Regions from separate parts of the Achromobacter sp. 1012554356 genome, predicted to be linked through region 1. Evidence: predicted binding sites of a transcription regulator. Region 1 holds the regulator's gene; each other region holds the start of a gene.
What was found. The regulator FNR, encoded in region 1, switches genes on or off when oxygen is low (the NO sensors DNR and NnrR bind a similar motif). The targets are predictions, from matches to a motif close to TTGATNNNNATCAA.
Positions count from the first base shown of each region.

Region 2: a site for FNR is predicted at 1,702-1,715, ahead of AC6LJW_RS15025 (ribonucleoside triphosphate reductase). Genes of this name have one in related genera too.
Region 3: a site for FNR is predicted at 1,526-1,539, ahead of ccoN (cytochrome-c oxidase, cbb3-type subunit I). Genes of this name have one in related genera too.
Region 4: a site for FNR is predicted at 1,676-1,689, ahead of dsrO (sulfate reduction electron transfer complex DsrMKJOP subunit DsrO). Genes of this name have one in related genera too.

Region 1 is NZ_JCBANC010000052.1:3,885-7,250, reverse strand. Features, by position in the region: gene AC6LJW_RS22530 (ArsR/SmtB family transcription factor) at 1-332, opposite strand, end outside; gene AC6LJW_RS22525 (hypothetical protein) at 409-1,578, opposite strand; gene fnr (fumarate/nitrate reduction transcriptional regulator Fnr) at 1,593-2,321, opposite strand; gene AC6LJW_RS22515 (gamma-glutamylcyclotransferase family protein) at 2,419-2,853, opposite strand; gene clpB (ATP-dependent chaperone ClpB) at 2,992-3,366, shown strand, end outside.
Region 2 is NZ_JCBANC010000026.1:2,091-5,456, forward strand. Features, by position in the region: gene AC6LJW_RS15010 (catalase) at 1-364, opposite strand, end outside; gene AC6LJW_RS15015 (hypothetical protein) at 377-991, opposite strand; gene AC6LJW_RS15020 (DUF3325 domain-containing protein) at 1,276-1,626, shown strand; gene AC6LJW_RS15025 (ribonucleoside triphosphate reductase) at 1,803-3,366, shown strand, end outside.
Region 3 is NZ_JCBANC010000060.1:7,587-10,952, reverse strand. Features, by position in the region: gene ccoN (cytochrome-c oxidase, cbb3-type subunit I) at 1-1,459, opposite strand, end outside; gene ccoS (cbb3-type cytochrome oxidase assembly protein CcoS) at 1,672-1,833, opposite strand; gene AC6LJW_RS24095 (hypothetical protein) at 1,830-2,807, opposite strand; partial or broken gene bioD (dethiobiotin synthase) at 3,029-3,366, shown strand, end outside.
Region 4 is NZ_JCBANC010000090.1:4-3,369, reverse strand. Features, by position in the region: gene nrfD (NrfD/PsrC family molybdoenzyme membrane anchor subunit) at 1-816, opposite strand, end outside; gene dsrO (sulfate reduction electron transfer complex DsrMKJOP subunit DsrO) at 838-1,611, opposite strand; gene AC6LJW_RS27990 (DNA-deoxyinosine glycosylase) at 1,730-2,266, opposite strand; gene AC6LJW_RS27985 (pirin family protein) at 2,450-3,313, shown strand.

The DNA.
Region 1 (3,366 bases):
ATTTCCTCTTCGTGATAGAGATATCGCGCCAGCGAATCCAGCTGCCCGGTCCAGAACCGTTCGTACCGCGCCAGCCAGCCGGCGGCGGCGCGCATGGGTTCGGGAGACAGCGTGCAGCTCACCACCCGCCCGTCCTTGGCGCGCGCGATCAGGCCGGCGTCTTCCAGCACCCGCAAATGCTTCATGAAGGCGGGCAGGGACATGGCGTGAGGCCGCGCCAGCGTGCTGACCGAGGCCGAGCCCTGTTCCAGGTCCGCCAGTACCCGGCGGCGTGTGCCATCCGCCAGCGCGGAGAAGATGGCATCGAGAGCGTCATCATTTAACTTAACCATAAGGTTAAGTTTTAGGCCTACCGCAAACCCGTGTCAAGCCGGATGGCTTGGGAATTTCCCTAGGGATGAGGCGGGCTTATTTGCCGCGCGGCTTGATGATGTCGCAGGCCGCGGCAGTGCTGCTGGCCCGGGCGTCGCTGCCCAGCAGCGCCCGCACGCCGCAGATTGACCCGAACATGCGCTTGCCGTCGTGGCCGACGCCGCCGACCTCGAAGGCGGTGTGACGCAGGGGGACGGGCTTGGCGCCGCGGGTAGCCAGCACGTGTTCGTACTGGACATAGCCCGTGCCGCGCGCCAGCCGCGTGGCGCCCTGGGCTTCGGCGCCGCAGGCCTTGTCCAGCAGCCGGTGCTCGGGGTTGTTGTCCGCGCCGCCCAGCAGGTAGACCACATCGCGCGACGCGTACCGCACGAAAAGGCGGGAATCATCGGATTCGCGGGCGTAGGCGGGCAGCTTGTCGGTGCCGTACTTGTACTGGTTGTAGGTGGGGCAGATGCCGCGCTCGTACGGCGCGTAACCCTTGCCGTCCGCGCGTGGCCGCTCGTTGGTCAGGTACAGATAGGAAGACGGGTTGGCGACGACGTAGCGCATGGCCAGGCCGTCGCGGCGCAGCACCCCGTCCACGTTGTTCAGCACCGCATACCGATGCACCAGTTGCGCGCCGGCCGAATGACCGGCCAGTACGAGACCGGTAAGAGCTGGCAGGCGCTTGCGGTCGTTCAGGCTGCGCAGCAGGTCGTCCAGGACCTGAAACGAAGTGACGGGCGCAGGCCGGCCGGTGGCCTGGACGCTTTCCTGGCCGTCTTCCCAGCTGGCCTTGCGCCAGGCCGCCATACCCGAGAAACCCGAGTCGATCGACCCGGAAAACCGCGGGGCAAGAACCAGCGTGTCGCTCGCGCGCCCGGGATCGGCGGCCACCAGCGCGGCGGCGGTTTCGTAGTAGTTGTCGGCGTCGCGCTTGACGCCGTGGATGACGATGAGCACCTGCTTGATGCCGCGCAGGTCGTCCTTGGCCAGATCCCGGTTGGCGTAGACCGGCATCTTGTACCGGTGACCGGGCCGGCCCAGTTCAACGGCCTGCCAGCGCAGCGGCGCCGCGCGCTTGGGCGCGGGCGTGGCTTCGTCGTAGTCGTAGGGGTCGGGCAGCGGCGTTTGCGCGCGCGCGGCGCCGCACGCGAGCATGGCGACGACGGCAAGCGATGCCGCCAGCGCGGTGCGGGACAGGGAAGTGGCAGGCGGGCGTCGCATGGCGCGGCGACCGCTCAGCAGCTTTCGTGTCCCAGCAGTTGCTTGAGCGCGGGCAGGTCCAGGATGCGGACTTCGCGCTGGTTGATCTTGATGAGGCCGTCGCGGGCAAATCGCGAGAACAGACGGCTGACCGTTTCCAGCGTCAGGCCCAGGTAGTTGCCGATTTCTTCGCGGCTCATGCGCAGTACGAACTCGGTGGACGAATAGCCCAGCGAGGCATAGCGCTGCGACAGGTTCAAGAGGAACGCGGCCAGGCGCTGTTCCGACCGCATGGACCCCAGCGAGGCCAGCATTTGGTGCGAGCGGGTGATCTCGCGGCTCATGAGGCGGCGGAACTGCTGTTGCAGCGACGGCAGGTGCGACGCGACGCGATCGACTTCGTTCAGGCGGATGACGCAGACCTCGGAGTCTTCGAGCGCCACGGCGGCCGACACGTGCTTGCCGTCCAGCATGCCGTCCATGCCGACGATTTCGCCGGGCAGATGAAAGCCGGTGATCTGGATCTGGCCGGTGGCGTCTTCAAGCTGCGTCTTCAGGCTGCCGAAGCGCACGCCATAGACGGCGTCGAGCGGATGATCCAGCGAATAGAGCGTCTTGCCTTTTTCCACGCGGACGCGCTCTTTAACCAGTTCGTCCAGCTTTTCGACTTCGGCGGCTGCCATGCCCACGGGAACGCAGACGTGACCCAGCATGCACGTGGAACAGTGGGCGGCATCAGGGGCAATGGGGACCCGTTTTTGCATACGATGACCTTTAGAGTGCCCATTGCGCGGCGGGCGCCGGAACGGGTGTGAAGCACGAGACAGGCGTCTATTGTAGTCCGTTGTTACTACGGGTGTCTTACCGGGCGTCCTGCTTTGTTCTGGAAAGGCGGTGAGCGATCCAGTCGTCCCCCGCAATATCGACCGCCGCGGCCCGCAGCGCGGGGTCGATCGGATAGTACGCGCAGGGCAGAAGACCCGTCGCGCCGGGGCCTTCCAGGCGGGCGGAAACCGTCCGGCGTACGAAGCAGCCGGGCTTGCCGGGCTCGTATTCCTCGATCTCGTCCATCAGGGCAATCAGCGCCGGATCCACCCGGTAGACATCGCCGCGTACGCGCCGTCCGTCGTCCACGGGGATCAGGCCGGGCCAGTCGCCGAAATCGACCAGCATGCCAGGCACGCTGGCCGGTCCGACGTGGCTGGCGGCCGGCAAGCCGCGCGCCTCGGCGGCGCGGGCAAGATCGTTGATTTCGCCGGCCCGTAGGGTGCCGTACACAAAAACGTATATGCTCATTGCTCTGTTTGCTGGTGCACGTCGAAGAAAACCATGAGGGCCGCCGGGTGTTGAAATTGTCCCATCCGGCCACATATTCAGGTTATCGAGCCAGCCGGCACGGATCGGTCAGGCTCCCCACAAGCCAATACGACCATTATGCGATTCGACAAACTGACGACCAAGTTCCAACAAGCGCTGGCGGACGCGCAAAGTCTCGCCGCCCGCAACGACCATCCCTACATCGAACCCGTCCACGTGCTGTCCGCCCTGCTGTCGGATGCTGACAGCGGCGCAGGCAGTCTGCTGGCGCGTGCCGGCGTGGCGGTCAACCGCCTGGGCCCGGCGCTGGAGTCCGCCCTGAAGGGGCTGCCGCAGGTGCAGGGCGAAGACAACGTCCAGGTGGGCCGCGACCTGCAGGGCGTGCTGACCCGCACCGACAAGGAAGCCGCCCGCCGCGGCGACACCTACATCGCCAGCGAACTCTTTCTGCTTGCACTGGCCGACGACAAGGGTGAGGCCGGCCGCATCCTG
Region 2 (3,366 bases), on a different contig from region 1:
GGCCGCCGCCATCCGCGCGCACGCGCGGCAGCGTGCCGTCGACCTGGTTCACGCCCGGCGTGGCGGCGTCGCCCGTCTTGTCCGACACTTCCTTCTCGGACAGCGAGCTCGCGCCGACGGCGGGATCCACCGTGCCCACGTGCGCGCCCGCGAAGGGACAGCGTGCTGCCTGCTCGCCATACTCCGCTTCCTTGTTGGCGTTATGGGGGAAGGCGCCCGTCGTGGCGCCGACCGCGGCCGCGCGTTGCAGCGCGGGATGCGTGGGCTTGCCGGCCGGTCCGTTGGCCGGACCGCTGTCCGTATTCATGTACGCGGTGTCGAGCGCACCGCCCGAGCCGGCCTTTGCTGGCTTCTTGCTTGCCATGGTTCTTTCTCCTTAATGGGTCAGCATCGTGTCGCGCGCCTGCTCGGCGCGGGACGCACCGATGGCGGTTTCCACTTTCTTTACCTCTTCGGGCGGCGGCAGCACGGCCGGGAAGCCCAGCGATTCGATCCACAGCTCCCGCGACCAGCCCTGCGTGTGATACAGGTGATGGTCTTCGTCTGTTGCCACGGCGTCGTAGGCCTGCTTCAGAATCCTGGCTTCTTCGCCCGACTGCTGCTCGGCAACCAGCCCGATCAACGACCAGTTCGCGTGGTCTTTGGTCTCGGCCAGCACCACGCATTCGGTCGCCACCAGCTGGGCCGCGTCCGGGTCGCCGGCATTGATGGCCATCTTCATTGCGCGCACCAGCGATTCGCCCAGGTGCCGCACCACCTCACGACCCGGAGACTTGGCCTGCGGATCGAGCTTCAGCTGTTCGAACACCGTCAGCAGCACGCGGCGATGGGTGCGGGTTTCTTCCAGATAGCCCAGCCATTCCTTCTTCAGATCTTCGTTGATGGCGCAGCTGACCGCGGTCTCGTAAATGGCAAGGCCGCCGATCTCGGTTTCCAGCGCCTGGTAAAGCAGCTCCTTGATCTGGCGGGCGTTTCCGGTTTTGCGTTTCATGGTTGGGCTCCTTGTCGTAGGTCATCAACGATGCGCACGGCTGCAATCGTTTCCGATGGACGGGCGTTCACAGCAAATCGCGTTCCTGATGCCCAGGCTGCCGTTCTGGGGCTGGCGCCTGCCGCACTCTCCGGGCGGGCGGCGGAGGCGCCGTGCAGAAAATACAAAGCCCCGCGCGCCGGACGCCTTGCCTATTCCCGTAGAATCGGGGGCATTACCCACAACAGCGCAAGGGCGTCGCGCCCCCCGGCAGGCACAGCGACCCGCGCAAGAAGCGCAGCCGTATGACGATGAACGACCTCTGCGCCATCGCGATGGCCCTGCTGCTGACCTATGCCGGCATGGCCTGCCTGGCCCTCGCCACCCCTCGCCACTATCACCAGGTCTGGACTCGCGACCCGCACGCCGGCCACACGCGCGTCCTGCGCGGCGCCGGTGTCCTGCTGATGGGCCTGGCGATCCTTCCCTGCGTCGGCCTGTGGGGCGACGTGCTGGGCATGGCGGTCTGGCTGGGCTGGCTGTCCGCCGGTGCGCTGCTGTGGTTCGGCATGCTGTCCTGGGCCCCGCGCCCCGCCGTGGGCACGGCGGCGGTGGCGGTGGCGATTTCCCTATTGGGCGTGGGCATCGGCTTCTGATCCAGCCGGGCCGGCCGCGGGCGCCAGGTGCGACCGATCGCCGCATTGCGCAATTTCACGCCGGTTTTCGGCCATTTGATGCGGGTCAACCGGTATCCATATCCGGCAAGACCGGCGCGGTTTCAGCACCATATGTGGTGATAGAGTCTTCGCACTCCACTACATATGGTGCCAACATGGACATCCAACACATCCTCAAGCGCGACGGCCGCGTCGTTCCATTCGATAGCGAGAAGATCGCGCAAGCCATGGCGGCGGCGGGTCAAAGCACCGGGGAGTTGGACCTGCAAGGCGCTCGCGCGCTGACCGGCACGGTCATCGCAAAGCTGGAGGGCAACGTGTGCCCCGGCGTCGAAACCATCCAGAACCGCGTCGAAGATGCCCTGGTCCAGGCAGGCCACTGGCGCACGGCGCGCGCCTACATCGTTCATCGCGAGCAGCACGCCCGCCTGCGTTCGCTGCGCCACACGCTGGTCGACGTCGAAAGCGCCATGGAAGAGTACCTGGAACAGCGCGATTGGCGCGTCAACGCCAACGCCAACCAGGGCTACAGCCTGGGCGGCCTCATCCTGAACGTCGCCGGCAAGGTCACCGCCAATTACTGGCTGTCCAACGTTTTCACGCCAGAAGCTGGCCAGGCCCACCGCGAAGGCGACATCCACATCCACGATCTGGACATGCTCAGCGGCTACTGCGCCGGCTGGTCGCTACGCCAGTTGCTGACCGAAGGCTTCAACGGCATCCCCGGCAAGGTCGAATCCACGCCTCCAAAGCACATGTCGGCCGCCATCGGCCAGATCGTCAACTTCCTGGGCACGCTGCAGAACGAATGGGCCGGCGCGCAGGCGTTCAGTTCATTCGACACCTACATGGCGCCCTTCATCCGCCGCGACGCAATGACCTACGCGGACGTCAAGCAATCCATCCAGGAACTCATCTTCAACCTGAACGTGCCCAGCCGCTGGGGCACACAGACGCCCTTCACCAACCTCACGTTCGACTGGACCTGCCCGGCCGACCTGAGGGACCAGATCCCGTACGTGGGCGGCGAGGAAATGCCGTTTTCCTACGGCGACCTGCAAGCCGAGATGGACATGATCAATCGCGCGTACATCGAGGTCATGATGGCCGGCGACGCGAAGGGCCGCGTATTCACCTTCCCCATTCCCACCTACAACATCACGCCCGATTTCGACTGGGACCATCCCAACACCGAGCGCCTCTTTGAAATGACGGCACGCTACGGGTTGCCGTACTTCCAGAACTTCCTGAACTCGGACCTGGAGCCGCACATGGTGCGCTCCATGTGCTGCCGCCTGCAGCTCGACCTGCGCGAACTCCTGAAGCGCGGCAACGGCCTATTCGGTTCTGCCGAGCAGACCGGATCGGTCGGCGTGGTGACCGTGAACTGCGCCCGTCTGGGCCATACCTGCCGCGGCGACGAGGAGCGGCTGATGGCGCGCCTGGACCACCTGCTGGCGCTGGGCCGCGACGTGCTGGAAACCAAGCGCAAGGTGGTGCAACGCTACATAGACCAGGGCCTTTACCCCTACACCCGCCGATACCTGGGCACGCTGCGCAATCACTTCAGCACGCTGGGCGTGAACGGCATCAACGAGATGATCCGCAACTTCACGGACGACGCCGACGACGTGACCACGCCCGCCGGCCATGCCTTTGCCGTCCGGCTGCTGGACCGCGTGCGCCAGCGCATGACCGAATTCCAGGAAGAAACCGGCC
Region 3 (3,366 bases), on a different contig from region 1:
GGACCGTCGGACGGGCGGCATGGGAATCGTCTTGCGGAATGGCGGGGTTGACCGCGGTCGCGCCGCTCACCGTCTTCCATACGTTCCAGGCCATGACGAACACACCGCACAAGAACAGGGTTCCACCCAGCAAACGGATCAGGTAGTACGGAACGCGCGTCTTCAGTTCCTCGACGAAGCTGTAGACCAGGGTGCCGTCCGGCGCCGTGTCGCGCCACATCAGGCCTTGCTGCACGCCGGCGATCCACATGGCGGCGATGTACAGCACCACGCCGATGGTCGCGATCCAGAAGTGCAGTTCGATGGCCTTCACGCTGTACATCTTTTCGCGGCCATAGAGGCGCGGGATCAAGTAATAGAGCGAGCCGAACGAAATCATGGCGACCCAGCCCAGCGCGCCGGAGTGCACGTGGCCGATGGTCCAGTCCGTGTAGTGCGACAGCGCGTTCACGGTGCGGATCGACATCATCGAGCCTTCGAATGTGGACATGCCGTAGAACGACAGCGCGGTGACCATGAACTTCAGGATCGGGTCGGTGCGCAGCTTGTACCAGGCGCCCTGCAGGGTCATGATGCCGTTGATCATGCCGCCCCAGGAAGGCGCCAGCAGGATCAGCGAGAAGGTCATGCCCAGCGACTGGGTCCAGTCGGGCAGCGACGTGTACAGCAGATGGTGCGGGCCCGCCCACATGTACGTGAAGGCCAGCGCCCAGAAGTGGACGATGGACAGGCGATACGAGTAGATGGGACGGCCGGCCTGCTTGGGCACGAAGTAGTACATCATGCCCAGGAAGCTGGTGGTCAGGAAGAAGCCCACCGCGTTGTGACCGTACCACCACTGCACCATGGCGTCCTGCACGCCCGCGTAGGCGGAGTAGGACTTCCACATCGACACCGGCATTTCAATGTTGTTGAAAATGTGCAAGATGGCGATGGTGAGGATGTACGAGCCGAAGAACCAGTTGGCCACGTAGATGTGCTTGGACCGGCGCTTGATGATGGTGCCGAAGAACACGATGGCGTAAGCGACCCAGACCAGCGTGATCAGGATGTCGATGGGCCATTCGAGTTCGGCGTATTCCTTGCTGCTGGTAAAGCCCATGGGCAAGGTGATGGCCGCGGCCACGATGACGACCTGCCAGCCCCAGAACGTGAAGGCGGCCAGCTTGTCGCAGAACAGGCGCGCCTGACAGGTGCGCTGGACGACGTAATAGGACGTCGCGAAAAGTGCGCTGCCGCCGAAGGCGAAGATCACGGCGTTGGTGTGCAGCGGGCGCAGGCGGCCGTAGCTGAGCCATGCGGTGTCGAAATTCAATTGAGGCCAAATTAGCTGAGCGGCCAAAAAAACACCGACAGCCATGCCGACAATGCCCCAGACCACGGTCATGATGGCGAACTGCCGCACGACCTTGTAGTTGAAGGTATCGGACTTGCTTGCGATTGCGGGGCAATCGTTCATCACCCATCCCCTAAAGTAACAAGAACTTCCAGGCTTCGATGATGGGACTAGTCACTCGAGGAGGCGTTGATTTGGATCAACCGGGTTGCGACGCCTTGGACATCGCTGCATAACCGCAACGCTGTTAGGGGTATCGGGCCGCGAAAAGGCCTTGCCGATGCGCCGCGGTTGGGTCCGCGGCGGCGATCAGCGGCGGTAATTTGCGGCGGCAACTAGCGGCGGCCGGCAGCGCCGCTGTCGTCGTCGCGCAGGATGGCCGTGCCGGCGCTGTCGGTGTCGTCGTACTGGCCGTTGAAGACGGCCCACCACAGCGATACGCCGATCGCCAGTACGAAAAGCAGCGACAGCGGCAGGAGCAGGTAGAGGATGGTCATGACGCTGCCCCCAGCGCGGCGTCAGCGGCCAGACGGCCCGACCAGTCGCGTCGGCACAGGCGCCAGGAGTTGTAGGCCACGGCCAGCGACGACACCAGCATGGTGATGGCGGCAAGCCAGGGCGTGACCCAGCCCACCAGCGCCAGCGGCGTCATCAGCAGATGCCAGACGAGCGAGACGTACAGGTTTTGCCGCGCCTTGCGCCGGGCCTCGGCAAGCAGCGCGTCAAGCGCGGCCTCGGGCATGTCGGGGTGTGCCGCCAGCGCGCTGTGCGCGGAGGCCATGGCGGTGGGCACGGCCATGGACATGGCGCAGGGACAGCTCATGACCAGCAGCGCCACCATGACCGGGATGCTGTGGGCGGGATCGATGTAGGCCCAGCCCGCTGCGGCGGCCAGCGCAAGCAAGACCTGCACCATGACGAACCGCGACGCCACCCGGTCGGCGCGCGCGCCCAGTTGCAGGCGCTGGTCTTCAACGCGGGCATGGCGCCGGCCGGCAGAACCCGCGCCGCCGAAGGATTGGCGGGCGCACAGTTCGAGATAACGGGCGGTCAGCAGGAACGCCACGAACATCGTGACCGAATCGAAATAGACTTCGCCCCGCCCCGTATAAGTGGCGTGGACGCTGGGGATGAAGGCGGCGATGATGCCGAGCGCCACCGGCACGTCCATGCCAGCGCGGCCCTGCCGCAGGTTGGCGCCCGCGTGGCGCCAGATGGGCCATGCCGAATACAGGACGACCGGAACGGTCAGCGCGAAGCTGGCCCAGTTCATGAGGACGATGGCCCAGTCCAGGGTTTCCAGCGCGTCCGCGGGCATGGATTCGTGGCGCAGATAGCCGGGCCACGCGAACATCATGACCTGCATCATTGCCAGCCAGGCGAGCGACAGACGCACCAGCGCATGGCGGCGTTGCTGGCGGTCGGTATCGGGCAGACTGGCCGGGACGGCGAAAATGGATTTGGCACGCATGTTGGCGATGGTAATCAGGCCCGTCCCCGATCGCCTTGATTTGAATCAAGACGCCAAAGAGGATTTGCCGCCGCCCCGCCGCCACGCTCGCCCCTCACGCCGCCCGCCCATCCACCGGCACTGATCTATGTGACGGGTGGCGCGCGGTCGGGGCAACTGATACAACGGTGCAGGGCCGTCGCGGCCGTCCATCACCCTGCCGCAGCCCGACTTTCCTACGCCCGCGGCACGTATGCGGGTTCCGGCGCTGTCCGGCCGCACTGGACCAACATGGGGCCATGGTGACCATTCACCTGGCTTGCAGTATGCAGAAGACATCGACGCGGCGGCCCATCGGGGTTTTCGTGACGGGCACCGATACCGGTATCGGAAAAACGCTGGTGTCGGCCATCCTGGCGCGCGCCTGGAATGCGGACTATTGGAAGCCGGTGCAGACCGGCGTGGCCGAGGAGCCTGGCGACACCGACACCGTGGCCCAACTGGTGCAACTGCCGCCGCAGCGTCTGCACCTGCCCGCCTACGTGCTACAGGCGCCCCTGTCGCCGTGGGCCGCCGCCAC
Region 4 (3,366 bases), on a different contig from region 1:
CAGCGCCAATGCGGCCGACGGCAACGGCGCCGCCAGCGTGCGCGCGGGCCGCTGCAGCAGCGCGATGATGCAGAAGGCCGTGATCACAGCGCCCGCCAGACTCAGGCGCCAGATCGGAAAGTCCGCGAACAGCCGCAGCGCCGCATCAAAGGACGGATCCAGTCCCAGCAAGCCCAACAAGGCCCAGGCGCCCGCCCCCAGCGCGATCATCACCACGGCGGTCACGCTGAGCCGGCGCAGCATTTCAACCGGCAGCGCGCGCAGCCCGCCCGGCAGCCAGCGGCCCACCAGGAACATCGCGCCCAGTGCGCCCAGCCAGGCAGTCAGCGCAAAGTTGATTGGCAGAAACACGGTGTGCCACAACGGCCGCGAACGCAGCACCATCACCTCGGCCCCGGTGTAGACCAGGATGGACAGCGCTGACAGCGCCAGCGCCGCCGCCACCACCCGCAGCCACCCGATTCGCCCCCACCACCACGCCGCGCAGAACAGCAGCGCCAGCGTCACGAAAACCGGCAGCAGCACTGCCCCCAGCCACATCCAAGACCACGGCGTGAGGTGCGCATAGAAGTGCCAGAAGCGGCCGGGCTGATGCAGGTCGGCCAGCAGCGACACCGGCGCGGCGATGGCGCTGACCAGCAGCACTGTCACCGCCGCCGGCAACAGCCGGCGCGACGCGGAATCCGCACGCCCAAACGTCGCGAAGGCGGCGGTCAGCGCGGTCGTCGCGCTGATGCCGATCAGAAAGAAATACTGCACGGCCCAAGGCAGCCAGGCGGCGTCGTAGACCGGCGTAAGCAATTCAGAAATTTGCATGAGAGTCTCCCCTTCCTTGGCTCAGTGACCACCCGCCAGGCGCACGCCGGCCTGGCCGTCGACCTGGTGCACGAACGCATCGGGCAGGCCGATGTAAAAGACGTGGGGATCGGTCTTCATCTCGGGCTTGAGCACCTTGATGTCGGCCTTGTGTTCGGCAAGCAACTGCGAGATCGCGCTGTCCGGATCGTTCATGTCGCCGATCACGCGCGCGCCGCCCACGCAGCTTTCCACGCACGCCGGCAGCAGCCCGGCTTCCAGCCGATGCTCGCAGAACGTGCACTTGTCCGCGGTCTGGGTCTCGTGATTGATGAAGCGCGCGTCGTACGGACAGGCCTGCACGCAATAGCCGCAACCCACGCAGCGCGCGTTGTCGACCAGCACGATGCCGTCCTCGCGCTGGAACGTGGCCTGCACCGGACAGACCGGCACACAGGGGGGCTTATCGCAGTGGTTGCACAGGCGCGGCAGCATCACCATGGAACAGGGGCCACCGGTGTCGGGCATGACCTCGTACTGCAGTACGGTGGTGCGGAACTGCCCGATGGGCGGCACGTTCTCCAGCGAACAGCTCACCGTACAGGACTGGCAGCCGATGCATTTGCGCATGTCGACGACCATGCCGTAGCGCTTTCCGGCCATGCCGGGCCGGCGCGGCGGCTGGCCATTCAGGCCGGGCGCGGCCTCGGCGTGGATGGGAATGACCGAGGCGGCGGCGCCCAGGCCGAGCAGCCCTTTCAGAAAGCCGCGCTTGCCCGGAAGCGGCGTTTCAGGGGGACTGTTGGGGGTGTGCATCGTTAAACTCCGAAACGTTTAAGTGTTACGGAAATTAACTTATCACTTGTAGTTATATAGAGCCTTGATATCGGTCAATTGAGGGACGGAGCTGAGGTCACCATGGCCGTCTGCTGCGTCAGGCCGACGGCAATCTCAACGCCGGCTCCCACGCCGCCAGCTTTTGCTCAAAACTGGCCGCCGCGTGGGCGGGGCTGGTCGACGGCAGTTCGAACAAAGCCAGCTTCGGCGCGGCCAACGTCGGCAGCACATGCCGCCGGAACATTGCCGCCGCCTTTGCGCCGTTGAAACAGAGGCGCACGATCGACGGATGGCAAGCCAGGAATGCTCCAAAATCGTTCGGCACCAGCGTATCGCCGCGGATATCGGCATCCAGGCTCCCCGGCCGTTCGCACGCCTGCAGCACATCCCACAGCGCCACGCCGTTCGCCTGCAACGCGCGCAAGCGCGCGTCGTAGTCCAAGCCGGGATCGAACCCGAATATCCGCGCCGCCAGCGGCCAGAACGCATTGCGCGGATGCGCGTAATACTGCACCTGCCGCAACGACGCCACGCCGGGCATGGAACCCAGCACCAGCACCCGCGCGCCCTTTCCCACGACCGGGGCGAATCCCGTCACCGCGCCATCGCGCCGCGCCGCGTCTGCTTCGTTCATGATCTTGTCCATGCCGGGGAGGATACCGCCTGCCGCAGCCTCGCCCAACGGGCCCCGCGCTGATCGTTCGCCGCATGGAACAGTGCTTATCAGCCACGGGCACTACCGATATCGGCATTCCGCCCTTATCTTCTTGCCTATGACGAACGGCCCCGAAGGGGCCGCGCAACAGGAAACCACACCATGAAGAAGATCCTCGGCGTGCACGCCAGCCCCCGTCCCCATTGGGTGGGCGACGGGTTTCCGGTGCGCTCCATGTTTTCGTACAACGACAAGGGCCGCGACACCAGCCCGTTCCTGCTGCTGGACTACGCCGGCCCCGCCGAATTCGGCCCGGCCAGCCAGCCCCGCGGCGTCGGCCAGCACCCGCATCGCGGCTTTGAAACCGTGACCATCGTCTACAGCGGCGAAGTCGAACACCGCGACTCCACCGGCAACGGCGGCGTCATCGGCCCCGGCGACGTCCAGTGGATGACGGCGGCATCCGGCATCCTGCACGAGGAATTCCATTCCCATGCCTTCACCCGCACGGGCGGCAAGCTGGAAATGGTGCAGCTTTGGGTCAACCTGCCCGCCAAGGACAAGAAGGCGCCGGCCGGCTATCAGGGCATCCTCAACGCGGACATCCCGGTCGTGGCGCTGCCGGATGATGCGGGCACGCTGCGCGTGATCGCAGGCAGCTATGGCGGCCAGGCGGGCCCGGCGCGGACCTTCACGCCGATGGATGTGTGGGACGTGAAGCTGGCGGCCGGTAAGACGGCGACCTTCCCGATTCCGGCGGGCCGCAACAGCATGCTCGTCATGCTGCGCGGCACCGTCCTGGTCAACGGCGAATCCGTCGCGCGGGATGCGCAATTGGCGTTGTTCTCGCAAGAGGGAGAGGACATCACGGTCGAAGCCAACAACGACGCCGTGTTCTTGATCCTGAGCGGCGAGCCGATCGACGAGCCGGTCGTTGGCTACGGGCCCTTCGTGATGAACTCGCAAGCGGAAATCGTCGAAGCGATCCAGGACTTCAACTCTGGAAAGTACGGGCAGATGCACTGAGGCGAGCCCGCCGCCAGCCACCCCGCGCCCGCATGCCAGTTACCGGCATGCGG